3 regions of the Butyricicoccus sp. OF27-2pH9A genome follow, and region 3 is predicted to be linked to each of the others. Evidence: predicted binding sites of a transcription regulator. Region 3 holds the regulator's gene; each other region holds the start of a gene.

The links. Region 3 encodes Rex, which represses fermentation and respiration genes when NADH is low (regulators of the CRP and FNR family bind a similar motif). Its sites were predicted from a motif close to ATTGTTAANNNNTTAACAAT; they were not measured.
Region 1: PG722_RS09630 (acyl-CoA dehydrogenase) is a predicted target of Rex. The motif match lies at 2,018-2,037, and genes of this name have one in related genera.
Region 2: PG722_RS02820 (phosphoglycerate kinase) is a predicted target of Rex. The motif match lies at 1,872-1,891, and genes of this name have one in related genera.

Annotation. Positions count from the first base shown of each region.
Region 1 covers NZ_JAQEXK010000012.1:184-10,058, forward strand. The annotation lists gene acrB (acryloyl-CoA reductase electron transfer subunit gamma) at 1-708, opposite strand, end outside; gene PG722_RS09630 (acyl-CoA dehydrogenase) at 730-1,881, opposite strand; gene asnB (asparagine synthase (glutamine-hydrolyzing)) at 2,236-4,065, shown strand; gene PG722_RS09640 (heme-degrading domain-containing protein) at 4,125-4,583, opposite strand; gene PG722_RS09645 (hypothetical protein) at 4,673-5,101, shown strand; gene PG722_RS09650 (peptidoglycan-binding protein) at 5,116-6,540, shown strand; gene PG722_RS09655 (peptidoglycan-binding domain-containing protein) at 6,541-7,110, shown strand; gene PG722_RS09660 (ABC transporter ATP-binding protein) at 7,157-7,936, opposite strand; gene PG722_RS09665 (ABC transporter permease) at 7,938-8,879, opposite strand; gene PG722_RS09670 (cation diffusion facilitator family transporter) at 9,074-9,875, opposite strand, start outside.
Region 2 covers NZ_JAQEXK010000002.1:157,005-166,879, forward strand. The annotation lists gene PG722_RS02805 (hypothetical protein) at 1-242, shown strand, start outside; gene trmL (tRNA (uridine(34)/cytosine(34)/5-carboxymethylaminomethyluridine(34)-2'-O)-methyltransferase TrmL) at 419-904, shown strand; gene PG722_RS02815 (DegV family protein) at 916-1,794, shown strand; gene PG722_RS02820 (phosphoglycerate kinase) at 2,019-3,209, shown strand; gene tpiA (triose-phosphate isomerase) at 3,322-4,092, shown strand; gene gpmI (2,3-bisphosphoglycerate-independent phosphoglycerate mutase) at 4,209-5,957, shown strand; gene eno (phosphopyruvate hydratase) at 6,209-7,528, shown strand; gene PG722_RS02840 (hypothetical protein) at 7,878-8,924, opposite strand; gene PG722_RS02845 (hypothetical protein) at 8,941-9,875, opposite strand, start outside.
Region 3 covers NZ_JAQEXK010000008.1:114,128-124,002, forward strand. The annotation lists gene PG722_RS08100 (SulP family inorganic anion transporter) at 1-1,158, opposite strand, end outside; gene PG722_RS08105 (GreA/GreB family elongation factor) at 1,465-1,962, shown strand; gene PG722_RS08110 (hypothetical protein) at 2,220-2,459, opposite strand; gene PG722_RS08115 (hypothetical protein) at 2,473-2,838, opposite strand; gene PG722_RS08120 (hypothetical protein) at 2,851-3,117, opposite strand; gene PG722_RS08125 (metallophosphoesterase family protein) at 3,290-3,796, shown strand; gene PG722_RS08130 (type III pantothenate kinase) at 3,823-4,668, shown strand; gene PG722_RS08135 (aconitate hydratase) at 4,991-6,913, shown strand; gene PG722_RS08140 (isocitrate/isopropylmalate family dehydrogenase) at 7,008-8,165, shown strand; gene PG722_RS08145 (redox-sensing transcriptional repressor Rex) at 8,204-8,860, shown strand; gene metA (homoserine O-acetyltransferase MetA) at 8,936-9,850, opposite strand.

The DNA of each region.
Region 1 (9,875 bases), on a different contig from region 3:
GGGAGTGAAAGACTTGAAGATATTGGTGGGAGAACCCTTCAGACCAATGGTGGTCGGATCGATCAGCGGATCGTCCTTCAGGGTGTTGTAATCATATACGGAAACCGGAGCGGAGTAGCAGTCCATAATGCCGCTGAGGGACATGTAACGGGGCTCGTTCAGCTCCTTGATGCAGGTCAGCAGGCACGGGGTCTGGGTCTCGATGGTCATGTGGCCGTCCTCGAGCATACGCTTAACAACAACCTTGTCGCCATCCTTCTCGATGCCGGCAACGTAGGAAACCTGCGGGATGTCCAGCTTCTCAGCGATCTGAGAGCCAACCTGAGCGGTATCACCGTCGATAGCCTGACGGCCGCAGAATACGATGTCGTCCTTCTCCAGGCCAACCTTCTTAACAGCAGCAGCCAGGATCTGGGAAGTAGCAAAGGTATCGGAACCGCCGAACTCACGAGCGGAAACCAGAACGCCTTCATCAGCGCCGCGAGCGATCAGCTCACGCAGCATGCCCTCTGCCGGGGGAGGACCCATGGTGATAACAACGACCTTGCAGCCGGTAGCGTCCTTCAGCTTCAGAGCAGCCTCTACAGCGTTCAGGTCGTCCGGGTTGGTGATGGTCTGCATGGATGCACGATTCAGGGTGCCATCGGGATTAACAGCAACCTTGCCGGAGGTATCCGGAACCTGCTTTACACAAACAATTGCCTTCATAGTTCAGTTTTCCTCCTTTTCTTAGCGCAGAACCTGACCAGCGATGACCATTCTCTGAACCTGAGAAGTGCCCTCGTAGATCTCGGTGATCTTAGCGTCACGCATCATGCGCTCCATCGGGTACTCACGGATGTAACCGTAGCCGCCGTAAATCTGTACGCACTTGGTGGTAACGTCCATTGCAACCTCAGAAGCGTACAGCTTAGCCATAGCAGCTTCCTTGGTGAACGGCAGACCAACATCGTGGTTGAATGCAGCACGGCGAACCAGCAGACGAGCAGCGTCGATCTGGGTTGCCATGTCAGCTACCATCCACTGCAGGCCCTGGAACTTGTCCAGAGTCTTGCCGAACTGTACGCGCTCCTTCATGTACTGGATAGCCTTATCCAGAGCGCCCTGTGCGATGCCCAGAGCCTGAGAAGCGATACCGATACGGCCGCCGTCCAGAGTCATCATAGCGATCTTGAAGCCGCCGTTCTCCTTGCCCAGCAGACGGTCTGCCGGCAGATGAACGTCCTCGAAGATCAGCTCTGCGGTCTGAGAACCACGGATGCCCATCTTGTGCTCGATCTTGCCGATGGAGAAGCCCGGGTCGTCCTTGTCAACGATGAACGCAGAAATGCCCTTGTTGCCCTTGGTCTTGTCGGTCATAGCAAATACAACGTAGGTATCTGCACGGCCGCCGCCGGTGATGAACACCTTGGAGCCGTTCATGATGTAGGAGCCGTCCTCCTGCTTAACAGCCATGGTCTGCTGTGCAGCGGAGTCGGTACCTGCGTTCGGCTCGGTCAGGCCGAATGCACCGATCTTGGCGCCTTCCTTCGGCTCGATCAGCGGACGCAGCCACTTCTCCTTCTGCTCAGGAGTACCGAAAGCGTAAATCGGCCAAGCACCCAGGGTGCCGTGAGCGGACATGATGCCGCCGGTGGTACCGCATACGCGGCTCATCTCTTCGATAGCGATAGAATAGCAAATATAGTTACCGCCGGAACCGCCGACTTCCTTCGGGAACTGAATGCCCATCAGTCCGTACTTCATCAGCTTCTGAACGGTTTCCTCCGGATAGCGCTCTTCCGCGTCGATCTCAGCTGCGATCGGCTCTACTTCGTTCAGAGCGAACTCGCGGCACATCTTCTGGAACAGTGCTTCTTCTTTTGTAAGCCTAAAATCCATGCCATAAACCTCCCAAATAAATAAGTAATGCGGATACGCACAAAAACACAGCGCACACGGTCAGTGGCCGCAGCGCCGCGTCCAGCGATACCCTTGTTTGGAGCATGTCTATCTCTATTATATCGTCCGAAAACCATTTGTCAAGGATTTAACATTCTTTTTACTGATAAAATCCTGCCGCCAAATTTTGTGCGTTTCTTCCAATACTCGGCATAAATGAACGCAGATCGCACGCAAACCGCGCATTTTTCCGCCAACGCTTTCCTTTTTAAGAAAATTTCGGATTCCACCTCATATTTCCCGTTTCGAGTGCATATAAAAGAAAGAAATCACTATTTTCAGGAGGAACTGCCTATGTGTGGTATCGGCGGTTTTGTGGATTTTGAACGGGATGCACGCCGCGGCGGACCCATCCTGCACGGCATGAAGCGCACGCTCACGCCGCGCGGCCCGGATGCCGAAGGCACCTATTTTGACGAGGACGCAGCGCTTATCCATCGGCGGCTGATCGTCATTGATCCGGAGGGCGGCAAGCAGCCGATGCACTCTCCCGACAGGAATACTATTATTATATATAACGGAGAGTTATATAACACACCGGAATTGCGTACAGAACTTATGTCGCGCGGGCACGAGTTTGTCGGACATTCGGACACCGAAGTGCTGCTGCACGCCTATCTTGAGTGGAAAACTGACGCATTTTCGCGGCTGAACGGCATTTTCGCCTTTGCTATCTGGGAGAAACGCGAACGCCGACTGACGCTCTGCCGCGACCGGCTGGGCGTGAAACCGCTGTTTTTCGCTCCCATTCGCAACGGTCTGACCTTCGGTTCGACCATTGACACCGTACTCTGCCATCCGGAGATCGAGCCTGCGCTCGACGAGGATGGTCTGCGCACGCTGCTGCTGCTCGGTCCGGCTCGCCCGCCGGAATCCGGTGTTTTTCGGCAGATAAAGTCGCTGCTCTCCGGACATTTTGCCGTTTTGACTCCGGAAAACTTCACCGATCACGTTTACTGGCAGCTCGAGGCGCACGAGCATGAGGACGACCTGCCGACTACCGTCGAGCGCACGCACACGCTCATCTGCGATGCCGCCCGCCGTCAGCTGGTCAGCGATGTGCCGCTGGCGTGTTTCCTGTCCGGCGGACTGGATTCGTCCATCCTGTCCATGCTGGCGGCGAAAGATTACGCGGCCCGCGGCGAAACGCTGCATACCTGGTCGGTGGATTATCGGGACAACGATAAATATTTTACAAAGAGTATATTTCAACCTAATAGTGACGATTCGTATATTGATCAAATGGTGGATTTTCTCGGTACGCACCATCATCGCGTTGTGCTCGAACCGGAGGCACTGTGCGCGGCCCTGCTCCCCGCGACGGATGCGCGTGCGCTGCCCGGCATGGCCGATGTGGACTCCTCCCTGCTGCTGTTCTGTGCGGCCGTCAAGCGCGGCGGAACCACCGTTTGCCTGTCCGGCGAGTGCGCCGACGAGTTATTTGGCGGCTATCCGTGGTACCACCGTGAGGAAATTCTGTTTGAAGATACGTTTCCGTGGTCACGGTCGGTCGGTCTGCGGCTGGGTCTGCTCACACCGGATGCCGTTAGAAACGGCGAGGAGTTTGTGCACCAGCACTACCGCGACACCTGCGCCCGCGCACCCAGACTGCCGTCCGATGACAAAAAAGCAGCCCGGATGCGTGAAATGTTCGTGCTCAATCTTGACTGGTTCATGGCGACCCTGCTCGACCGCAAGGACCGCATGAGCATGTACTCCGGTCTTGAGGTTCGCGTGCCCTTCTGCGACCACCGCATTGTCGAATATGCCTATAATATGCCGTGGGACTTCAAATCGCTCGAGGGACGTGAGAAGGGCATCGTGCGCCGCGCGTTCGCCAATGAACTGCCCAAAGAGATCGTTTACCGCAAGAAAAGTCCGTATCCGAAAACCTTTCATCCGGTTTATACCCGCTTGTGCGCGGACTATGTCCGCCGTATTTTCGAGGATAACACCTCGGTCGCCGCTTCCCTGTTCGACCGGAATGCCGTACAAAAACTCATGCAGCGACCGGAAAGCCTTGCCGAACCGTGGTTCGGACAGCTGATGCGCACCCCGCAGATTTTCGCGTATATCATCCAGCTTGACCGATGGTTCCGGCATTATCATGTCAAAATAGTATAAAAATAATGGAGAATGAAAAATGATACGTTCATCTTCCATTCTCCATTTAAAATGCTCAATTATGCGAAATACTCCGCCAGTGTGTTAATGATAAGCTGATGATCATCCACATGATCCGGATAACCGGAAACGCAGATGGAACCGATCACGCCGGTACCGCGCAGCCGGATCGGGAAACCGCCGCCTGCGGCGTACTCGTTCGGGTCGAGCTTGCGGTCCGCGAAGGTCTCACCTGCGTCCTCCAGCTCTGCGAAAAACCGCAGCGAGGACGTTTCCATCAGGTCAACCGCGTTGCGCTTGCGCGCGAGCCACAGTTCGCTGTCCGGCTTTGCGCCCTCACCGAAGCAGCGGAACACGACCAGACCGTTCACCGTAATCTCAACCGCAACCGGCTGCTCCTTTGCGTTTTCATGCAGCTTGAGGCCGATTTTCAGCGCATCCTTGCGCGAAAAATGCTCAAACTGAAACTTCTCCTCCTGCTCTGCACACATGGAGATCATCGTTTTGTAATCCTGCATACTGTCCCCGCCTTTCGAGATTTTGCCGCCTTTGCGGCTGTTACCTTTAGTATATCTGTTTTTCCACCTGCTGACAAGGAGGTTTTTTCATGGCTGAACTGACCGACGGCACCGCCGAGCTGCGTGTACTCGTCACGACCGCGTTAGGCGCGCTGCCGCTTGAAAACGCCATCGTTTCCGTCTCCACCGCGCCGGATGAGACCGGCATGCGCACGCTGCTTTACTCGGTCACGACCGACTCCGGCGGCATGACGCCGTCCATGGTGCTGACAACGCCGCCGCGCAGCAACTCGCTGAGCCCGGGCAGCGGTCCGCCGTTTGCGGTCTACACGGTCGAAATCTCCGCCGAGGGCTACACGCCGCTGACCGCGCTGCACATCGCCATGTTCTCCGGCGTGCCGACCATGCTGCCCGTGGCGCTTACACCGCTCGCGGAAAACCAGAGCTTTGCGCAGACCGACCTGACCGCCACCGGTGCGCCGCAAGCACTCGATCCCGAGTTGCCGGAGAATCCGTAAAAGGAGGGATTGCTTTGCCCGAACCCTATGTTTCCATACCGGAAACCATCACGGTGCACCTCGGTGCGCCGTCCTCGAATGCGCAGAATATCACCGTACCGTTTGCCGATTACATCAAAAATGTTGCCTCGTCCGAGATTTATCCGACCTGGCCCGAGCAGGCCATCCGCGCCAACGTGTATGCACAAATGTCCTATGTGCTCAACCGTGTATTCACCGAATGGTACCGCGCGCAAGGCTACGATTTTGATATCACCAATTCCACGCGGTATGACCAGTCCTTTGTGCCCGGACGGGATATTTTCGAGAATATTTCCACCATTGTAGATGATATGATCGGCACTTACCTCACCCGCGGCGATGCGGTCGAGCCGCTGTTCGCGCAGTACTGTAACGGCACGACCGTCACCTGTCCGGGCGGCCTGAGCCAGTGGGGAACCGTGCCGCTGGCCGAGCAGGGACTTTCCGCCGAGCAGATCTTGCAGTCGTTTTACGGCAGCGACATCAATTTCGTCACCGGTGCACCGCTCTCGCCCAACCTCGGCGGGTCGTTCCCCGGCGTGACACTGCGGCTGGGCGACTTTTCCGAGGATGTCCGCACTGTCCAGACCCGCCTCAACCGCATTTCGACCAATTTCCCGAACATTCCAAAAATCTATCCCACGGACGGCGTGTTCAGCGCGGACACCGAACGCGCCGTGCGGGCGTTCCAGCGGCAGTTCAACCTCACCGAGGACGGCCTTGTCGGCCCGGCAACATGGTACCGCATCGCGTTCATTTATAATAATGTCAAGCGCCTGAGCGAGCTGAACAGCGAGGGACTGACACTCAGTGAGATCTCCCGCCAGTACCCCGAGCGGCTGACCGAGGGCATGAGCGGCCCGGGCGTACAGCTTTTGCAGTATTTTCTTGCCATTGTCGGCGAATTTTACGATGCGCTGCCGCGCTGGCAGGCGGGACAGATCGACGGTATTTTCGGTCCGCAGACCCGCGAAGCCGTGGCTGCGTATCAGCGGCTTGTCGGCCTGCCCATCACCGGTGTGGTGGATCGAGAGACGTGGTATGCCCTGCTTTCCACCTACCAGTCCGTACTGCTCGCCCAGCCTGAGCAGGAGTGGCTCGAGGAATTTATCGGCCTGCCGGAGACCTTTCTTGTCAAGGGGATGCGCGGCGAAGCCGTGCGGCAGGCGCAGCAGCTCATCAACATCATCGCCCGCGGCTACGCCGAAGTGCCCGCTGTCACGGTAGACGGCATTTTCGGAGACGCGACCGAGTCCTCGGTGTCAGTCATCCAGTCGCTGCTCGGTCTGCCCACCACGGGCGCTATCGGTCCGCTGACCTGGGAAGGCATGGCCGATCTCGCCGAAACCGTGCTGGTCGGCAGCCAGAGTGCCAGAGGACAGTATCCCGGCTATCCCGTCGGAGAGGAGGCAACGTGATTGTACACCGATGCACAAAAATGCAGCCATATTTTCGATTTGCAGACCTTTCTGCGGCGTATTCAGCAGGCTGAGGGCAGCGCTGCACCGCTCGTGCCGGACGGCATCTGGGATGCAAAGACTGCCGCTGCCGTGCGCGAATACCAGCAGCAGAACTGCCTTCCGGTGACGGGCATCGCCGACCAGCGCACATGGAACGCCATCTATGCTACATATGCCGCGCTTATCGCCGCCGATGCACTTCCCATGCAGACGGCATTCTTCCCGCCGGAGAGCGATGCCGTGCTGAAGCCGGGCGCGAAAAGTCCCACGGTGTATGTGCTCCAGCTCATGCTGGGCGAAACTGCGCCGCATTATAACCGGATTGCCGCCGTGCCGCTCACCGGCGAGTACGATACGGATACACAGTCCGCTGTCAGACATGCACAGAAAATTTTTCAGCTGCCCGAGACCGGCATTACCGATCGAGCCACATGGCAGGCGCTGACAGGGCTGCACAATGCTTTGTTCCGGCGAACGCCGCTCGGTTGGCAAATCAATGGAGAATTGCGATTGGAAAATGAAAAATGAACATAAAAAGACCCCGAAACCAGGTTCCGGGGTCTTTCTATTCGCCTTATTCGCTGAGCAGCATACGGTCGCTCTCGATATTGAACTTCTCGAGCAGGTCGCGGACGGTGAGGTTCTTCTTCTCCTCACCGCGGATATCAACGACAACTCGACCGGCATCCATCATAATCAGACGGTTGCCGTACTGGATGGCGTTCTTCATGTTATGCGTTACCATCAATGTGGTGAGGTTGTCGCGTGCGACGATCTCCTCGGTGATCTGCAGCACCTTATCTGCGGTTTTCGGATCGAGCGCTGCGGTATGCTCGTCAAGCAGCAGCAGATCCGGCTTGCGCAGGGTGGCCATCAGCAGGGTCAGTGCCTGACGCTGACCGCCGGACAGCAGACCGACCTTACTGGTCATGCGGTTCTCCAGTCCCAGACCGAGCGTTGCCAGCTTTTCACGATACAGCTCGCGTTCCTCGTTCGTGATACCGGAGCCGAGGCCGCGCTTCTGACCGCGGCGGTATGCCAGCGCCAGATTCTCCTCGATACCCATGGTAGCGGCAGTACCCATCATCGGGTCCTGAAATACTCTGCCGAGGAAGCGCGCACGCTTGTGCTCGGGCAGACCGGTCAGGTCGTAGCCGTTCAGATGAATCATGCCCGCATCCACCGGATACACGCCTGCGATCAGGTTCAGCGTGGTGGACTTGCCGGCGCCGTTGCCGCCGATGATGGTGACAAAATCACCGTCCTCAAGGGTCAGGTTCAGGTTGTCAATGGCACGCTTTTCGTTTACCGTGCCCGCGTTGAAGGTCTTGTAAATCCCTTTGAGCTGCAGCATGTTACTTGGCCTCCTTCGCATCAGTCTTTGCGGCGCTCTTGGCTGCACCGCGGAAATACTTGCCCTTCCAGTACGGAACAGCAAGGAAGATTGCAACGACGAAAGCCGAGATCAACTTCAGGTCGTTGGTATTCAGGCCGAGGTTGAGGACCACCTGAATAACCAGATAGTACACAACCGCACCGAGCGATACGCCGAGCAGACGCAGCGCAAAGTTGCGGAAAATACGGCTGAACAGCACCTCACCGATGATGACAGCGGCAAGGCCGATAACGATAGCGCCACGACCCGCGTTGACATCCGCGAAGCCCTGATACTGGCAGTACAGCGCACTTGCCAGCGCAACCAGACCGTTGGACAGCATCAGGCCGAGCACCTTGACAAAATCAACATTGATGCCCTGTGCACGGCTCATGTTCGGGTTTGCGCCGGTCGCACGGATGGAGCAGCCGAGTGCAGTACCAAAGAACCAGTACAGCAGTGCGATAACCACAATCGTAAAGACAGCCGCAACGAAAATCGGATTTTCGATAGTCAGCTTCTTGACGTTGCGCAGCGATACAAGCAGCTTGTAGTTGTCCGGATTGATCGCTACATTTGCTTTTTTGTCCATAATGCGCAGGTTAATGGAGAACAGCGCCAGCTGTGTCAAAATACCGGCCAGAATCGCCGGAATACCCATACAGGTATGCAGAATACCGGTAATAAGTCCGGCCAGCATGCCAGCAAGGAAAGCGCACAGCATTGCCACCCATACATTCGCGCCGTGCGTCATCATAACGATGCACACCGCACCGCCGGTCGCCATCGTACCATCGACGGTCAGGTCGGCCAGATCGAGCACCTTAAAGGTGATGAATACGCCGATCGCCATCAGTCCCCAGATCAAACCCTGCGCCACTGCACCGGGAAGTGCGGAAAGCAGGCCCGAGAAAAAGCTCACTTAAATTCCCCCAAACAATAATGTTATCTGATAAAGCGTAAAAACGCTATCTTCATTATAGCAAATTTTCGGGTTATTGCAATGATAACTTGCCGTTTTCGCGGATTATTTTGTTCCCTACCGTTTTGCTATGCTATTTTTAGCAGAAAAAGGAGATGCGAAAGCACCTCCTTTTTCTGCCTATTATTTTCTTATCACATCTGATGATCGAGCGTTACAACCGGATTATAGCGCGAGTCAATCGCTTTCAGGCTGTCATAGATCTTCATCAGCAGGTCGCGTTTGGCATCCTCATCATAGGAAAACGGCACAACAACGTCGAAAATCAGGTTGATCTGGCGTTTGCCGTCCACTACGCGGAAGTCGTGCATGGTAAGCTGTCCGTCGATCTCACGGAGCACGCCGTCGGTCTGCTCACGCAGCGCGTTGACATACGCATTATTGATATCGATCGGATCCATGTGGATGACCAGATACACACCGGTCTGCTGCCAGACACGCTTTTCGGCCTCGTCGATTTCCTCGTGCACAGCCACAAAGTCCGAGTCGCTCGGCACTTCGGCATGCAGCGACGCAATCGAGCGTCCTGCACCGTAGTTGTGGATGATCATATCGTGTACGCCGGCAATATGGTCGGATTCCATTACAATCCGCCGGATATTGCGGGCAACCACCGGATCGGCGGCTTCGCCGAGCAGCGGCGCAACCGTATCCTTCGCAATGCCGATGCCCGACCAGAGGATGAACGCGGCAACGGCAACACCCACATATCCGTCCACCGGCAGCGTAGTAAACCGACTGGCTACCATGCCGAGTACAACAACAGCCGTAGTAACAACATCATTGCGGCTGTCCTGACCGGCCGCCATCAGCACCGGAGAATCGATTCTGCGGCCGATATTGACGTTGAATGCGCCCATCCACAGCTTAACCAGCATGGATACGGCAAGAATTCCCATCAGCACCGCCGAGAACGCTACGGCAGCCGGATGCAGA
Region 2 (9,875 bases), on a different contig from region 3:
ACGATGATCTGCAGGATTCGTGGCACGCGGCCGTGGACGGCTTTGAGGGCGCAAAGCTGACCGTTACCATCACCTTTACTGACGGCTCGGAGCAGACCCGCTCGATGACGCTGCACACCGGCAAGCTGGGCGTGGAATACAAGGACGATACGTCCGGTCCGAGCCTTACCGGCGAAGTGCTGACCGATGAGCAGGCCGCAGCGGAAGGCTATATCTATGGCGTCTATGCGGATATTGAGTAATTGAAGATATGTGCCGTTCATCCAAAATCATCAGAAAATTAGCATAGTGCATGAAAATTTCCTCTGAATCTTGTGTTCAGAGGAAACTTTTTTGCGAAAAAATGGGAATATACCTTGAAAAATACGGTGTTATCGCATAAAATAGAAGAAGTTTAGTTCGTAAATGAGGCGAAAGTATGCTCAACATTGTTTTGGTCGAGCCGGAGATCCCGCAGAACACCGGCAACATTGCCCGCACCTGTGCGGCGACAGGCTGTGTGCTGCATCTGGTCGAGCCGCTCGGCTTTGCTATCGACGACAAGCGCATGAAGCGGGCCGGTCTGGATTACTGGCACCTGCTCGATGTGCGTATGTATAAAAATCTGGATGAATTTTTTGAGAAAAATCCGGACGGCCGCTACTTCTATGCGACAACAAAGGCGCCGCACGCCTATCATGAGGTGGAATACCGCGACGGCGACTACCTGATGTTCGGCAAAGAGCCCCGCGGTCTGCCGGAAGCGCTGCTCATCGAGCACCCGGAACGCTGCGTCCGCATTCCCATGAGAGAGGGCGCGCGCAGCCTTAATCTGTCTAACTCGGTCGCTGTTATTGTGTTTGAGGCACTGCGGCAGACCGGCTTTGAAAATCTGAGACTTGCGGGACCGTTTCCGCAGGCATAAAGGAGTAAAGCATGGAAAAGATTCATATTTTGACCGATTCCTCGTCGGATATTCCACACGAGCTGGTGGAAGCCCACGGAATCGAGATCGTTCCGATCATGCTGACGCATGAGGGACGCAGCTTCCGCGAATATTACGACATCACATCCGAGGACTACTGCAGGCTGCTCGAGACCAGCAGCGAGATTCCCGGCACGGCCATGACTACGCCGACCGTATTCCTCGAGTCCTACAATCGTGCATTTGAGCGCGGCTGCACGCATCTGCTGGCAGTGCTCATCAACGGCGGTGGCTCGGGTACCTATCAGGCGGCGTGCCTTGCAAAATCCATGTTCGAAGAGGAGCAGGGGGAAGGCAAAATGACCATCGAGGTCATCGACTCCAAGACCTACACCTACATTTACGGACACATTGTTGTCAAGGCTGCCGAAATGCGCGAGCAGGGCGAGAGCTTCGACGCAATCGTCAGCGTGGTAAAGAGCCGTCTTAACCGCGTGGAAGCTTACCTCGGCGTGTACAGCCTCAAGTTCCTCAAGAAGTCCGGCCGTATTTCGGGCGGCGCGGCTTTCGTGGGTGAGGCGCTCGGTCTCAAGCCCATCAGCCATGTGTATGATGGTGCGGTAAAGGTGTGTGACAAGGTGCGCGGTGAGAAGGCACTCGTTGCCGGAATGAGCAAAAAAGTCTCCGCCCGTGTGGTGCAGCCGGATAAGCAGACGGCTATCCTGCTCTACGGCGACGTACCCGCCGAGCGTCTGGATGAAATGGAAAAGCGTCTGCGTACCGAAATTGGATTCCGCGATGTGGAACGCGTAGTGATCGGTCCCTCGGTTCTGACAAATACTGGTCCGCTGGCGATGGCTGTAGCGTATTATGGAACGCCGCGGGATTGATGCAAAAATTGTGAATGTTGTTTAATATTTCGCAACTTTTTGGCGAAAAACGCAAAAATCCTCTAAAAGCGAGTTGGAATGTGATGATTTTCACAATTTTGCTTGCGAATGACACGAATTACGAGTATAATTCTGTATTGGAAACGGAATTATTGTAGTAATAACAACCGTGCTTTTGTTCCTTATCGTAACTTTATAATACATCTTAAAGGAGAGGGATATTTATGCAGTATAACAAGAAGAGCGTTGAGGATATCGACGTATCCGGCAAGAAGGTAATTGCCCGCTGCGATTTTAACGTACCGCAGGACGAGAACGGCAACATCACCGACGACAAGCGCATCCGTGCTTCGCTGGAGACCATCAACTACCTGCTGGATCACAACGCTGCTGTAATCCTGTGCTCGCACCTCGGCCGTCCGAAGGGCGAAGTAAACATGAAGTATTCGCTGGCTCCGGTCGCTAAGCGTCTGGGCGAGCTGCTTGGCAAGGAAGTCAAGCTGGCAAAGGACGTTGTAGGCGAGGATGCTAAGAAGCTGGCCGCTGAGGTTAAGCCGGGCGAGGTCGTTCTGCTTGAGAATGTTCGCTTTGAAAAGGGCGAGACCAAGAACGACGCTGCGCTGGCAAAGGCTATGGCTGACATGGCTGACATTTACGTCAACGACGCATTCGGCACCGCACACCGTGCGCACGCTTCCACCGCAGGCATCGCAGATTACCTGCCGGCTGTATGCGGCTTCCTGATCAAGAAGGAAATCTCCATCATGGGCAAGGCTCTGAGCGACCCGGCTCGTCCGTTCGTTGCAATCCTGGGCGGCGCTAAGGTTTCCGACAAGATCGGCGTTATCGAGAACCTGATCGACAAGTGCGACACCATCATCATCGGCGGCGGCATGGCCTACACCTTCTCCAAGGCAAAGGGCGGCGAGATCGGCACCTCTCTCTGTGAGGAAGACAAGATCGAGCTGGCACTCGGCCTGCTCAAGAAGGCTGCTGACAAGGGCGTTAAGCTGCTCCTGCCGGTTGATACCGTTTGTGCAGATCACTTCGGCGCGGACGCTGCTCCGGTCGTATACGAGGCTGGCAAGATCCCGGCTGACATGATGGGCATGGACATCGGCCCGAAGACCGTAGAGCTGTTCTCCGAGGCTGTTAAGGACGCAGGCACCGTTGTTTGGAACGGTCCGATGGGCGTATTCGAGTTTGACACCTTCGCAGTCGGCACCAAGGCTGTTGCCAAGGCAATCGCTGAGAGCAAGGCTGTTTCCATCATCGGCGGCGGCGACTCCGCAGCTGCTGTTGAGAAGCTGGGCTTTGCTGACAAGATGACCCACATCTCCACCGGCGGCGGCGCTTCTCTGGAGTTCCTCGAGGGTCTGGAGCTGCCGGGCATCGCATGCCTGCAGGACAAGTAAGTCCATTAGGAACGCTTTATATCGGAGCGCGTTCTGTTGAGCGCTCCGTATAAATACATAAAGATTTAAGACGGAAATGTCCGTCCGAATGTTTGAAAGGGGTAAAACCAACATGAATCGCAGATATCGTAAGACCATTATCGCCGGCAACTGGAAGATGAACAAGACTCCGGCAGAGGCAAAGGCTCTGATCGAAGAGATGAAGCCGCTCCTGTCCAAGACCAAGTGGTGCGAGATGGTTCTTTGCGTACCGTTCACCGATATTCAGGCTGCTGTAAAGGCTGCTAAGGGCTCCAAGATTGCAATCGGCGCTGAGAACATGCACTTCGAGAAGTCCGGCGCGTTCACCGGCGAGATCTCCGCTGACATGCTCAAGGAGCTGGGCGTTAAGTACGTTATCATCGGCCACTCCGAGCGCCGTCAGTACTTCAACGAGACCGACGAGGCTTGCGGCAAGAAGGTTCAGGTCGCTCTCGAGAACGGTCTGCGCCCGATCCTGTGCGTAGGCGAGTCTCTGACCGAGCGCGAGCAGGACGTTACCATGGAAGTTATCCGCAAGCAGATCAAGATCGCTCTGCAGAACGTAGCTGTTGAGGACATCAAGAAGGTCGTTATCGCTTACGAGCCGATCTGGGCAATCGGTACCGGCAAGACCGCTACCGCAGAGCAGGCTAACGAGGTTTGCTCCGCTATCCGTGACTGCCTGCGCGAGAAGTATGGCGCACGCGCTGCACGCGGCATCACCATCCAGTACGGCGGCTCTATGAACGCGAAGAACGCTTCCGAGCTGCTGGCTCAGCCGGACGTTGACGGCGGCCTGATCGGCGGTGCCTCCCTGAAGAGCGCTGACTTCGCTACCATCGTAGAAGCAGCTAACCAGTAAGATAAGGATACGGGAAAGGGAAACGCTCCCTCACCGTTTTGCGGAGGGGGACATGGTGCATATCGTGTCCCCTTTTATTCTCTTATCGTTCGCTTCTGTAAAGGAGTTTTATCAGTATGAAAAAAACCACTATGCCGGGCATGCCGGAGGTAGAGGTAGTCGAGATCAAGACTTCCGCACCGGTTAATGTTCTGGCAGATCCGGCTCCTGCAAAAAAGCCGGCGGCAAAGCGTACCCGCAAGACCGCTGCGGCAAAGACAACTGCAGCCAAGACTGAGGCGAAAAAGCCGGCAGCCAAGCGCGGCCGCAAGCCCAAGGCAGCCACCGCTGCTGCCAAGAAGGCAGAGGGCCCGAAGAAGCCGACCGCTCTGATCATCATGGACGGCTTCGGCCACCGCGAGGAGACCAAGGGCAACGCCATTGAGGCTGCTAAAAAGCCGAATCTCGATAAGATTTTCGCAGAGAACCCGCTCACCTATATTGGTGCATCCGGTCTGGACGTTGGTCTGCCGGACGGCCAGATGGGCAACTCCGAGGTTGGCCACACCAACATCGGCGCAGGCCGCATTGTATATCAGGAGCTGACCCGCATCACCAAGGCCATCCAGGACGGCGATTTCTTCGAGAATCCGGCTCTGATGAGCGCGATCAACCAGTGCAAGTGGTTCGATTCCACTCTGCACATTTTCGGTCTGCTGTCTGACGGCGGTGTGCATTCTCACATTGACCACATGTTCGCGCTGCTCGAGCTGGCACGCCGCAATGGTCTGCGCAAGGTTTGCTTCCACTGCTTCATGGACGGCCGCGACACGCCGCCGCAGTCCGGTATCGAGTATATCGACCGCCTGCAGGCCAAGATCGACGCTGTCGAGGTCGGCTGCATCGCAACCGTATCCGGCCGTTACTACGCAATGGATCGTGATAACCGCTGGGATCGCGTACAGAAGGCGTACAACGCCATTGCACTCGGCGAAGGCGAGCACGCTGCTACCGCACACGAGGCCATGGAGCAGTCCTATGCAAACGGCGTAACCGACGAGTTCGTTGTTCCGGTTATCGTTACCGAGGGCGCGACCGTCAAGGATGACGACGCGATCATCTTCGCAAACTTCCGCCCCGACCGTGCACGTGAGATCACCCGTGCATTCGTTGATCCGGAATTCACCGGCTTTGAGCGCGTACAGCCTAAGATCCACTACGTCTGCATGACGCAGTATGATGCTACTATTCCGGGCGTGGAAATCGCTTTCAAGCCGCAGAGCCTGAAGAACACGTTCGGTGAATATATCTCCGATCTGGGTATGACCCAGCTCCGCATTGCTGAGACCGAGAAGTACGCACACGTTACGTTCTTCTTCAACGGCGGCGTTGAGAAGGAGTATCCGGGCGAGGATCGTGCTCTGATCCCGTCCCCGAAGGTTGCAACCTATGATCTCCAGCCGGAGATGAGCGAGCCTGCCGTTACCGAGGAGTGCGTAAAGCGCATCCTGTCCGGCAAGTACGACGTTGTTATTCTCAACTTCGCAAACTGCGATATGGTCGGTCACACCGGCGTATTCGAGGCTGCAGTCAAGGCTATCGAGGCTACCGATGACGGTGTAGGCAAGGTCGTTGATGCCATCCTCAAGATGGGCGGCCAGTGCCTGATCACCGCCGACCACGGCAACGTCGATCAGATGCTTGATGCCGATGGTGTTACTCCGTTCACCGCACACTCTACTAACCCGGTGCCGCTCGTAATGATCGGTCACGAGGGCAAGCTGGCAGAAGGCGGCGTACTGGCTGATCTGGCTCCCACCATGCTGGATATGATGGGTCTCAAGCAGCCGGAGGAGATGACGGGTCACTCGCTGCTTGTAAAGTGAGCCTCTGAGAGGGACGCTGTCCCCCTTAGATACCGAAAAAGTTCCCAAAGAAACTTTTTCGGATATTCCCCTCATCTTTGCACGGCAAAGACGGTTCGGGACACGTGTCCCGAAGCAGTGGTATAAAAGTCCGGCAGAGCTGGACTTTTATGGGGAATTTTATCGCCGCGTGCGCGCGGCGCAGCAAAAATGTGATTTTTGCTGTTTCGTTAGCCAACCATTTTATTTTATAATAAGAAGGAGAAAGAATTATGAAGGGCTACATTGAAATTGTTGATGTAATCGGCCGCGAAGTTATGGACTCCCGCGGCAACCCGACCGTTGAGGTTGAGGTTTACGTTGAGGGCGACACCGGCGCATACATGGGCCGCGCTGCTGTTCCGTCCGGTGCTTCCACCGGTATCTTCGAGGCTTGCGAGCTGCGTGACGGCGACAAGTCCCGCTACAACGGCAAGGGCGTACTCAAGGCTGTTGACGCTGTAAACGGCGAGATCGCTGAGGTTGTTATCGGCATGAACGCTCTCGACCAGCAGGCAATCGACAAGGCTATGATCGAGGCTGACGGCACCCCGAACAAGACCAAGTTCGGCGCAAACGCTATCCTCGGCGTATCTCTGGCTGTTGCCAAGGCTGCTGCAGAGGCTCTGAGCCTGCCGCTGTACAACTACATCGGCGGCTGCAACGCTAAGACCCTGCCGATGCCGATGATGAACATCCTCAACGGCGGCGCACACGCTACCAACAACGTTGAGATTCAGGAATTCATGATCATGCCGGTTTCCGCTCCGTCCTTCCGCGAGGCTCTGCGCCGCTGTGCAGAGGTATTCCATCAGCTGAAGACCACCCTGAAGGAGAACGGCACTCCGGCAGCAGGTGTAGGCGATGAGGGCGGCTACGCTCCGAACCTGAAGAAGGACGAGGACGCTCTGAAGGTTATCGTTCAGGCAATCGAAGAAGCTGGCTACAAGCCGGGCGAGGACTTCATGATCGCAATCGACGCTGCTTCCTCCGAGTGGTGGAACGACGAGGAGAAGTGCTATATCCAGCCGAAGTCCGGCAAGAAGCTGACTCAGCAGCAGCTGGTTAAGATGTGGAAGAACTTCGCTGAGAAGTACCCGATCATCTCCCTCGAGGACGGCATGGCAGAGGAAGATTGGGAAGGCTGGGCTATGCTGACCAAGACTCTGGGCGACAAGATCCAGCTGGTTGGCGACGACCTGTTCGTAACCAACACCGCTCGTCTGTCCAAGGGCATCGAGCTTGGCGTTGCTAACTCCATCCTGATCAAGGTTAACCAGATCGGCTCCCTGACCGAGACCCTGGATGCTATCCAGATGGCTAACCGCGCTGGCTACACTGCAGTTGTATCCCACCGTTCCGGCGAGACCGAGGATGCTACCATTGCTGACATCGCTGTTGCACTGAACGCTGGCCAGATTAAGACCGGTGCTCCGTCTCGTACCGACCGCGTTGCAAAGTACAATCAGCTGCTCCGCATCGAGGAAGAGCTGGGCGAGGATGTTGCACAGTTCCTGGGCAAGAAGGCTTTCTTCAACCTGAAGAACAAGTAAGTCTCCGTCCTTACCGTTACTGCAATATGAGAAAACCGCACGCTTTTGCGTGCGGTTTTTTATGGCTTAATCATAAAAGCTGTGGGATGAAGGATTTCTGATATAATGATTGAGCCTTTTTATATAGAAATTTCTTGCGAATATATAGTAAATTCTTGCGCTTGGGTTGACGGACGGACAAACTTGTGCTATCATAACTGCAGTAACATAGCGAATTCTCTGTGCTGGAACGGGGAATCTGGCTGTTTTGGATAAAATTGCTCACATTTTCATTTCTTTATCATAAATCACCTCTGCACCTTGTGTGCAGAGGTGATTTGTTTTTTCGGATAGACGCGACTTGAGAAAATCAACCGCCGTAGCCGTTCTTCCATCGCTGCAGCGCAAGTGCTGCGTTCTTATAGCTGACATCGGCGGTCGGCGTTCCGGCAGGCACACCGAGGATCGCCGCGTCACCCTGCCGTACGTAGCCGCTGGTTTTCCAGCGCTCAAGCGCCTGCTCGTAGGCACGGGTCTGTGCATTCGCCGCCGCACTGCTGACATTCAGCTGATAATTGCGCCAGTTCAGCGTCGGCGTGCCGTTCAGGAAGCCGGTCAGACCGGCTACGGACAAGCCGTAATCGCGGTCGGCGTTAAACTGGCTCAGCGCCGCCTGTGCCTGCTGGAGCGCTGCATTTTCCGATGCGGTATAGTAGCTGCTCTCGGCGGCTGCGGTCTGTTCATCGGCAGCATTCTGCGCCGCCGCACGCGCGGACAGACGCGCCTGGCCGAGCGCATTCAGGTCGCTGCGGTACCGGTTGTCCACCGAGATACGGCTGGTCTCTGCCATACCGCTGGTGGTTACCTGCCCTCGTGCGCCCATGTTAAGTCCGAGCGCCGCCAGCTTTTCCTCGTTATTCACTGCGGACTGTCGGGCATTGATATCGGTCTGACGCATACCGGCGGCGTAGTCGTTCTCGATGGACACGAGATTGCTCTCCAGCTGCTTTGCAATGCGGCTGCGGGCGGTTTCAAATCGCTTGAAACGGGCATTTTCCGCCGCGTCATACAGGCTGCTGACGCGGTTTGCACCGGTTGTTGTGCTTGAAACCGAGTACGGACGGTAGCTGCCGTTCCATGTCGAAACCGCGTCGTTGGACGCAACCTTGCCGCCGAGACCGAGCGAGTCAATCTTGTTCTGGCGTTCGCTCAGCAGCTGCTGGCGTTTCGCTGAATCAGTCGTGCCGGCGATTGCCGCCGAGTAGTCAAAATTGTCGCGGTAGCCGTTGGAATTGAGCGTGCCGGAGGACTTGCTCGACGTCGATTTGCTTGCCGCCGTCTTAGACGAAGCGGACTTGGACGCGGTTGACTTTACCGTTGATGTTCGGCGCGCGGAAGTTGATTTGATGATTGCCAAAGGGAAATCCTCCTTTCTAAATTACGGTCTGGCCCTGTGTCCAGCGGATGGTGAGCGCGAGCAGACCAAACGGCTCATCCGGCCGGTCGTTGCCGATGCGCACGGCAAACAGCGGACTACGGTGCTGCTTCCAGCGGGTACGGTACGTCACCGCACCCGGAATGCACCGGAAGGAGAACCGCGAAAAATCCAGTGTGCGGAAGGAAAACAGGTCCATATTGCGGGAAAGCGCAAGCTGGACACCGTTTTCGTTCTCGTACTGCACGGTCGCGCCCGAGCGGGAATGCGGCATGAGCGTCGGAATCACGTCCCGCACAGTCTTGAAGCGGCTCCAGTCGGATAAGGGCAGGGTAGGCGTGCGCCAGTACGCGGCAATCGCCGCCGTGTCATCAAGATAGGCGTGCTCCTCCTCGCTTTTGGCAAAACGGCACAGCCGGCCGTCTGCCGTGCCGAACCACAGATGACTGTTCAGCACCGCCAGACACTGTGCAGGCACGTTCACCCAGAAAAACCACGCCGGATCGCCGTTTTCCTCGGTCAGAGAGCCGTCTGCGACATAAATGTGTCCGTTCACTGCCAGATAATATTTGCCCTCGAATACCACCGCACAGGCACTTTGGAGGTCGGCCTCCTGCGATAATTTCGGCACAATGGCATCGGATACCGAGCGGATCGTCCGCTGCTCGGCAACGGCGGTGCCGTACACGCCCTGCACACCTCTTGCCGAGAGATACAGCGGCAGGTCGTTCAGCACGGCGAAGCAGCGGCTCGAAATCGCGCCTTCACCTTGCGCACCTTGCTTGAGCGGATACAGCGCAGAACCGTCATCCGCCATCATGTAGGTGCGCAGATAACTGGTCGCCTCCTGTGCGCCGCCGGACTTGACCACTACCTGACTTTCGTACTGCTTGAGATAGCCGACGATCGCAGATGCGTCCGTGCCCATGCGAG
Region 3 (9,875 bases):
GCAGATCATGGTGACGATAAATTTCGCCATGGCACCCTTGAAACGGTGGCTGAACATGTACTTAATGGCGTGCCACTCGTTCATGCGCCATGCAGTGACCATCAGCACGCCTGCCAGACCGGCCAGCGGCACATTCTGAATGACCGGCGCGAGCAGAAACATCATGATCAGCAGACCGACCGCATGGAAGATGCCGGTCAGACGGGTCTGCGCACCCGAGCGAACCGCTACCGAGGTACGCGCCAGAGCGGCAGTTGCCGGAATGCCGCCGAACATCGGCAGCACCATGTTTCCGACGCCCTGTGCGAACAGCTCCTGATCGTTGTTGAGCTTGACGCCGGTCGCGCGGCCGGCAGACGCACCGCACAGCAGGCTTTCGAGCATGTTCAGCACCGCGATGGAGAATGCCGGCGCCAGCAGAGCAGGAACCGTGTTCCAGTCAATCTGTGCCGGAGACAGACGATCCGGCAGCATGAGCGTTTTCGGAATCTCGCCGACGGTTGCTATATCGAGCTTTAGAATCATCGTTGCCGCAGTTGCGATGATAATGCCGATGAGCGAGGCCGGTACGACCGCGTTCCACTTTTTCGGGAAGAACACCATCAGCAGAACGACAAAAAGCGCGATCAGCGTGGTAGCAATATCCGGATGAAAGCCGAGATCCTTATACGAGATGATCTTCGCAATCGCACTGGCCCCTTCTGAGTGCGTGCCGAAGAAGTTGTCGATCTGACCCATCGCGATGATGACCGCAATACCCGAGGTAAAACCGGTGATAACCGGCGCGGGTACGAAGGCGGTCAGGTTGCCGAGGTGCAGCACAGCCGCAAGGATGAGCAGCGCACCGGCGAGAAAGGTTGCCACGAACATGCCCTGCATGCCGTAGGTCGCGATCAGCGAGCCGAGAATGGCTGCCATTGCACCGGTCGGACCGGAAATCTGATAATAGCCGCCGGTCAGCGCCGAGATGATAAGACCGGCAACAATCGCCGTAACCAGGCCGCAGGCCGCCGTCGCACCGGCCGATACGCCGAACGCCAGTGCCAGAGGCAGCGCCACTGCCGCAACGGTCAGACCGGCCATCAGGTCCTTGGCCAGCTTTTGCCCGTTGTAGCCCTTGAATTCCTGCTGAAGCTGCCGCAAAAATGCAGTTCCCATGATGTTTTTATTCCCCTTTTCGTGATTCTCCCGTACACAGCAAAAAGCAGGGCGGCCAACGGAAAACGTCAGCACCCTGCTTTGTGGTGTACAGGCGTATAGCAACAGTATATCATATGGAAAACGTTACAGCAAATAAAAATGGCAGAAAAACAGAAAATTGTGAAAATTGTTGAACATTCTGCGCGGTTATCATGTGAATTTAACCATGCGGAAATTTGACGGGAGGACAGGCGTTGCAAAATTCCGTCAAACAGCATATAATCTAAGGCATGAGCATGGAAGCATGAAAGGAAATGAAAAGCTATGCATGACGATCTGACCGCACAGGACATTGAAATGATGCAGAAGGAGCTGGACCACCGCAAGCTGGAGCTGATGCCCGAGCTGATCGAGGAGGTCAAGCGCACACGCGCGTTCGGCGACCTGAGTGAAAATTTTGAATACAAAGCCGCCAAGCAGGCGCAGAACCGCAACCGCAGCCGCATTCGATATCTGGAGCGCATGATTAAATCCGCGCATGTGATTGAGGATAAGGCAGGCGCGGATGAGGTCGGTCTGTTCGATAAGGTGGAACTGCTGTTTGAGGACGATGATGACACGGATACCATTCAGGTGGTAACGACCGTGCGGTGTGATCCGCTGAACGGCAGAATCAGCTGCAAGGCACCGCTCGGTAAGGCGGTGCTCGGCAAAAAGGTCGGTGACCGGGTGGATGTCACCACCGAGGAGGGCGACAGCTATACTGTTGTGATCAAGTCCATCACCAAGGAGAAGGATGATGGGTCGGGACCTATTTTGTAATTGAAAATGGAGAATGGAAAATGAATGTGCGCACCGAAGGCGCGGATTAAGGCAATACCGCATAATGGAACAAGAGCGGTTTGCGAATAAATTCTGCGTACTGATGAGGCGCGGTTTCTTGCAATACTTGCCGTATTGCAAGAAATCTCGGCAGCGCGGACGGAACTTGCGCAAGGATAGCGCTCATTCTCAATTATTGCACGCGATTGCAATAAAAAACTGCTGCACATCAACCGTGCGGCAGTTTTTTCATGTACTCACAGCCCAAACAGGAGCAGGGCGGCGGTGAGCAGAAACTGTTCCCAATCCACCACGCCGTCATCGTCCATCAGCAGGAACCACACGATGAGCAGGGCGATCATAGTATCCATGTCCAGCCGGACACCCTGCAGACGCGCATTCAGCGTGCGTCCGAGACCGGAAAAGGTGCTGCTCTGCGGCGGTTCGTTTGTTTCCGGTGCGGTCTGCTCTGCGGCAGCAAGATAGCGGTTATACATGGGTCAGCACCTCCTATAAGGCTCGCGGCGCGGTATCGTCTGCGGAGCGGTTCACCTGTCCGAGTGCCGCGCGCGCCATCCGCGCCATGCTGACGAGACGGAGCGCTCGGTCGAACTGGCCGGAAACCTCCTCCGCGACGAACGGCTTGAGTGCGCCGAGCAGCGCCCGTTTTTCCGGTTTTACGGCATTCTGTCCGCTCTGCGCGATCGCGCCGATGACCGGAAGCGCCTTCTGCATCATTTCGGAGGCCGGATCGTAGGTGCTCTGCGGCTCTGCCTGTGCGGACGGCTGACCGCCGAGCAGGTCGGACACGGTTTTCATCGCGTTCTGCAGTGACTCCGGGTCGCTCAGCAGCGAGGAAAGCATATCGTTTTCCATCCAAACGCCTCCTTATTTGCCGAAAATGTGCCGAAGCTGAGCGGCAAGCCGCGCACCCTCGGGTGTCTGCATGAGTTTTTGCGCTGCCTGTGCTGCGCTGCGCATGTCACCTCTTTGCGCGGCTTTTGCGGCCTGTTCCAGCTCAGCGGCATGCTGTGCGGACAGCTGCTCGACCGCACGCCTGCCGTCTGCGGTGCCGAGCGCACCGGAAAGCCGTTCGAGCGCCGCGTCTCCACCGGCCTGTGCCGCAAGTCTGCGGAGCAGTTCGTTCTGATTCATTCGCGTCCCGTCCTCTCTCATAAGAAGTTGTTTCATGACAGTATATGCCGCCGGGAGGAGAAGTGTGTGCACAGGGGAATAAATTGTGGCTGATCGCAAGAAAATTACTTTACATCGCGGGATACTCGGTGTAAAATACAGCTATATGTGCGGCGCAGAGAGAGGGAACAACATGAAAGTGCTGATATTTGCAGATTCCCACGGCTATAACATGGCAATGGCCTTTGCGGTAGACAGGGAAGAACCGGATGTGGTCATTCACTTAGGCGATCACGCCGAGGATGCTCGCGAGATCGAGCGCGTGTTCCCGGCCATGCCGATCTACCGCGTGCGGGGCAACAACGATTTTGATCCCGATGTGCCGCTGAATGCGGTTGTGATACCGGGCGGCGTGCGGATTTATATCACGCACGGCCACCGTGAGCGTGTCGGCATGCTGTCGAGCGGCATTGTGTCCCAGCGGGCTTACGAGGAGCACTGCACGCTCGCGTTCTTCGGGCACACGCACCGCATGATGCTCGAGCGGGAGAACGGCGTGTGGGTATGCAATCCGGGCAGCATCAGTCTGCCGCGCGGCGGTCCGGCCAGCTATGCACGGCTGACCATCGAGAACGGACGGGCTGCGCTGCTCGAGCTGGTCGATGAGGACGGCAGTCTGCTGCGAAAAGAGCGTCTGTAAGAGAAATAGAAAATTAGGAGAACATTATGCTTTTAGCAATCGACGTAGGCAACACCAACATGGTGTTCGGTTTATATGACGGAGACAAGCTGCGCGGCTCGTTCCGCATTTCCACCAATTCCGAGCGCACCTCGGATGAGCTGGGTATGCTGATCGCGCAGTATTATCACTTCCACGATATCGCCTGTGCGGATACGACTGCGGTCGTTATCGCGTCCGTAGTGCCGCCGGTGATGTACACGCTCATCAACGCCATCCGCAAGTATCTGTTTGTGCAGCCGGTCATTGCAGGCCGCGATGTGGACATCGGCATCAAGAACTGCTATGCCAACCCGCGCGAGGTCGGCGCGGACCGACTGGTCAACGCGGTTTCTGCGGTTCGCAAGTACGGCAAGCCACTCATCATCGTGGATATCGGCACGGCGACCACCTTTGACGCCATCGACGAGAACGGCGCGTATCAGGGCGGCGCGATTTTCCCGGGTCTGAAGGTGGCGATGGAAGCGCTGTTCCTCAAGGCCTCCAAGCTGCCGCGCGTGGACATTGAGCGGCCGGAGAATGCCATCGGCAAGACTACCGTGCAGTCCATGCAGTCCGGTGCGGTGCGCGGCTATGTCGGCGCGCTGACCGGCATTATCACGGATATCCAGAAGGAGCTGGGCGGCAAGGCGAGAGTTGTCGCTACCGGCGGCATGGGCCGCATGATGGCGGAATACTGCGACCTCATCGACGATGTGGACCCGAACCTGACGCTCGAGGGTCTGCGTCTCATCTACGAGAACAACCGCGAGGCGTTTGAAAACCGCAAGCTGGATATGACTAGCAGCGTCATCGAAGTGACCGAGGAAGGTACATGGCAGGAGAACAAGTGAGTTGAGCTGCTGCGAAACCGCTTTTTCGACAAATACAAGTGACTTTCTGACGAAAACAGTAATTCTGCTGAAAAAACGCAGAAAAAGGCTTGAACTTTTTCAAATCACTGCGGTGAAAAGTGCTTTGCAAAACCGATAGAATGTTGTAAAATAGAAGTGGTTTCGTGTATGCGAACACCACTTCTATTTTTGTTTTTTGGGGCACGGTGCGAGATGCGCCGTGGAGAAGGCTGTGGAAGCCGCAACCACCCATTCTGACGAGAATGGGGCGCGAAAGCGAAAGACTTTCGCGTCGGGACATAAAGGAGCGAAGGAAACACACATGGGTATGACAATCGCGCAGAAGATTTTGAAAGCGCACTTGGTAGACGGCGAAATGGCACTGGGTCAGGAGATCGGCCTTAAGATCGATCAGACGCTGACGCAGGATGCCACCGGCACGATGGCTTATCTCCAGTTTGAGGCGATGGGCGTCGATCAGGTCAAGACCGAGCGCTCGGTCGCTTACATTGACCACAATACCCTGCAGTCCGGCTTCGAGAATGCGGACGACCACAAATATATCGGTTCTGTCGCTAAGAAGCACGGTATCTACTATTCGAAGGCAGGCAACGGCATCTGCCATCAGGTGCATCTGGAGCGCTTCGGCGCACCGGGCAAGACCCTGATCGGTTCGGACAGCCATACGCCGACCGGCGGCGGCATCGGCATGCTGGCGTTCGGTGCCGGCGGCCTGGACGTTGCAGTCGCAATGGGCGGCGGCGCGTACTACATTCCGATGCCGAAGATGGTCCGCGTCAACCTGACCGGCAAGCTGTCGCCGTGGGTATCTGCGAAGGACGTTATTCTGGACGTACTGCGCCAGATGACCGTCAAGGGCGGCGTCGGCAAGATCGTAGAGTACGCAGGCGAGGGCGTAAAGACCCTGTCCGTACCGGAGCGTGCCACCATCACCAACATGGGCGCTGAGCTGGGCGCTACCACCTCGATCTTCCCGTCCGACGAGGCAACCAAGAAGTTCCTCGAAGCACAGGGCCGCGGCGACGTATGGGTACCGCTGTCCTCCGACCCGGACGCAGAGTATGACGAGGAGTACACCGTAGACCTGTCCGCACTCGAGCCGCTGGCAGCTATGCCGCATATGCCGGATAACGTCAAGAAGGTATCCGAGATCGGCGAGATCAAGGTAAACCAGTGCTGCATCGGTTCGTGCACCAACTCCTCCTACTACGACATGATGAAGGTCGCTTCCATCCTCAAGGGCAAGACCGTAAGCCCGGAGGTTTCGCTGACCATCAGCCCCGGTTCCAAGCAGGTATTCAATATGCTGGCGCAGAACGGCGCTCTGGCGGATATCATTTCGGCCGGTGCGCGTATCCTTGAATGCGCCTGCGGTCCCTGCATCGGCATGGGCCAGTCGCCGGAGTCCGGCGGCGTATCGCTGCGTACCTTCAACCGCAACTTTGAGGGCCGTTCCGGCACCCAGGATGCACAGATCTTCCTCGTATCTCCGGAGGTTGCAGCAGCGTCTGCACTGACCGGTGTGCTGACCGATCCGCGCACCCTCGGTGAGATGCCGGAGATCGAAATGCCCGAGCATTTCACCATCAACGACAACATGATCGTAAAGCCGGCCGAGAATCCGGCTGAGGTTGAGGTCGTTCGCGGCCCGAACATCAAGCCCTTCCCGCTGGGCAAGGCGCTCGAGGCATCCTACACCGGCAAGGTCGTTCTCAAGACCGAGGACAACATCACCACCGACCACATCCTGCCGGCCGGCGCAAAGCTGCTGCCGTACCGCTCGAACGTGCCGTACTACTCCAACTACTGCTTCATCAACGTCGATCCGGAGTTCCCGTCCCGCTGCAAGGAGCAGGGCGGCGGCGTAATTGTCGGCGGCGCAAACTACGGTCAGGGCTCGTCCCGTGAGCATGCAGCGCTCGTTCCGCTGTATCTGGGCGTAAAGGCTGTACTGTGCAAGTCCTTCGCACGAATTCACAAGGCAAATCTGGTCAACTCCGGTATCATCCCGCTGACCTTTGCCGATCCGGCAGACTACGATGCAATCAATCTGCTGGATGAAATCTCTCTGCCGAACGTGCTCGAGGAAGTAAAGAACGGCGAGCAGGTCACCGTTGTTTGCGGCGGCAAGACCTTCAAGGCCGACTGTGAGGTTTCCGAGCGCCAGCGTCACGCACTGCTTGCAGGCGGCACGCTGCTGTATGCACGTCAGCAGAACAAGTAAGCCTGTCAGGCTCGACAGGGGAGCCGCGCGGTTCCCCTTGACAGCCATATTTTCTTTTGTTAAAATAATATCAATGGTGTAGGAGGACAAAACTATGTCTATCGACCAGTCTGTTCTGGATAAATTTGAGGCAGTTGTAGAGAGCCAGCGCAAGCGTATCATGGATATGAAGGCGCAGGACGATTTTATTGATTACTCCAAGCTGGACAAGCTGATCATCGGCGTGTGCGGCGGCGACGGCATCGGCCCGATGATCACCGGCATGGCTCAGCATGCGCTGGAGGTTCTGCTGGCGGACAAGGTAAAGGCCGGTAAGGTAGAGTTCCGCGTGATCGACGGTCTGACCATCGAGCGCCGTGCCGAGCTCGGCTGCGCTATCCCGCCCGACGTTATGGAAGAGCTGAAGAAGTGCCACGTTATCCTGAAGGGCCCCACCACGACCCCGCGCAAGGGCGATCCGTGGCCGAACGTAGAGTCCGCAAACGTTGCAATGCGCAAGGCTCTCGACCTGTTTGCCAACGTGCGCCCGGTAAAGGTGCCGGAGTTGGGTATCGACTGGACGTTCTACCGCGAGAACACCGAGGGCGGCTACGCTGTCGGCTCTCAGGGCGTACAGATTGATGACGATCTGTTCATCGACTTTACCGTAGCTACCTCGCAGGGCTGCGAGCGTATCGCTCGTCTGGCATTCGACTATGCACGCAAGACCGGCAAGAACCGCGTTTCCTGCGTCACCAAGGCGAATATCATCAAAACCACCGACGGCAAGTTCCTCGATACCTGCCAGAAGGTAGCCAAGGAGTATCCGGAAGTACAGTTTGATGATTGGTACATCGACATCATGACCGCAAAGCTGCTCGACGACAAGCGCCGCCGCGACTTTAAGGTCGTTGTACTGCCGAACCTGTACGGCGACATCATCACCGACGAGGCCGCTGAGATCCAGGGCGGTGTTGGTACGGCAGGCTCTGCCAATATCGGCAAGCGCTATGCGATGTTCGAGGCAATTCACGGCTCTGCGCCGCGTATGGTACAGGAAGGCCGTGCAAAGTATGCGGACCCGTCCTCCGTACTGCGTGCAGCTGTTATGCTGCTTGAGCACATCGGTGAAATCGAACTGGCGAAGAAGCTCGACCGCGCACTTGATATCTGCATGGTAGAGGAGCGCAAGGTTGTTGTTACCGGTCGTGATACCGGTGCAACCGCGCAGGAATTTACCGACTATGTGCTGGATACTATCGCTAAGCTGTAATTTACACGAGAATAGAATTTGAGAGAGGGAGAGAGTCTGTGGAACGCAAGCAAGAGGTTTCCAAAGCGGTAATTCAGCGATTGCCTCGCTATTATCGGAATATTTGTGAGCTGAAGGCTGAAGGGGAGCAGCGTATCTCCTCCAAAGCACTGGCAGAGCGCATGGGACTGACCGCTTCGCAGATTCGTCAGGACTTTAACTGTTTCGGCGGCTTTGGTCAGCAAGGCTACGGCTATAATATCGACAAACTGCAGGAGGAGCTGGGTGCGATCATGGGTCTGCGGACCGGCCGCACGGCGATTCTGCTGGGTGCCGGCAACCTCGGCCGTGCATTGCTCAATAACTTTAACTTTTCTGCCAGCGGCTTTGAGCTGCTGTGTGCGTTTGACGCAAATCCGCAGCTCATCGGTCAGCGCTTTGGCGGCCATGAGGTGCGCAGCGCGGATACGCTTGCGGAGTTCATCGAGTGCAACAAGCCGGATGTGGCAGTGCTCACCATTCCGCGAGGAGATGCTCCGCGTATTGCACGCGGTCTGGTAGAGCGCGGTATCCGCGGTCTGTGGAATTTCACCGGCGAGGACCTTCATCTGGAGGGACTGGGCGTTCCGGTCGAAAACGTGCACCTGTCGGACAGCCTGATGACGCTGTGCCATCTGGTCGGCGCAGCGGATGAGAAAAGAGAACAGAACCTGTAAAACGAAAGGGAGTATCTTTGGATACTCCCTTTTTGTGCGAAAAAGCCGCTATCCAATGGATGAGCGGCTTTTGTGTTACATTTTGTCCAGATAATATGGTGTTGTCTGGTACACATAGTAGTTGACCCAGTTGGTGTAGAACAGGTTGGCATGTGCCTTCCAGGTCACCAGCACGTCTTCGTTGGGATCGTCGTTGCGGAAGTAATGACGCGGCACCTCGGGGTTCATGCCCTTGGCCAGATCACGCTCATACTCCTTTTTGAGTGTGTCGGCATCGTACTCGCCATGGCCCAGAACAAAGATCTGACGGCCGTTCATCGCCTCCACGATGTGCACACCGGCTTCGTGCGACTCTGCGAGAATGGTTAGACGCTCGTCTTTGCGGATGTCGGCGGCACGTACCTCGGTGTGGCGCGAGTGCGGTGCGCAGAAGATATCATCAAAGCCGCGCAGCAGCGGCTCCTTCGGCAGCAGAACATGGTGCTTGAAAATGCCGGACATTTTCTCGGGCAGCATGTACTTCGGAATACCGTAGTGATAATACAGACCGGCCTGCGCTCCCCAGCAGATGTGCAGCGTGGAATGAACGTGCGTTTTAGTCCAGTCCATGATCTCGGTCAGTTCCTTCCAGTATTCGACTTCCTCGAACGGCATGGTCTCCACCGGCGCACCGGTGATGATAAAACCGTCATACTTCTGGTCGCGGATATCGTCGAATGTCTTGTAAAAGGTGAGAAGATGATCCTCTGGCGTATTTTTGGAATGATACGTTTCGGTCTGGATCAGATCGACCTCGATCTGGATCGGCGTGTTGGATAAACAGCGCAGGATCTGGGTCTCGGTAATGATTTTCAGAGGCATCAGGTTGAGTAAACCGATGCGAAGAGGACGAATGTCCTGTGTCGCGGCACGGTGTTCGGTCATAACGAAAATGTTTTCGCTTTCCAATACGGCGCGTGCCGGCAGACTGTCGGCTATCTTAATAGGCAAGCCGACACCTCCTTTTTTCTTTACA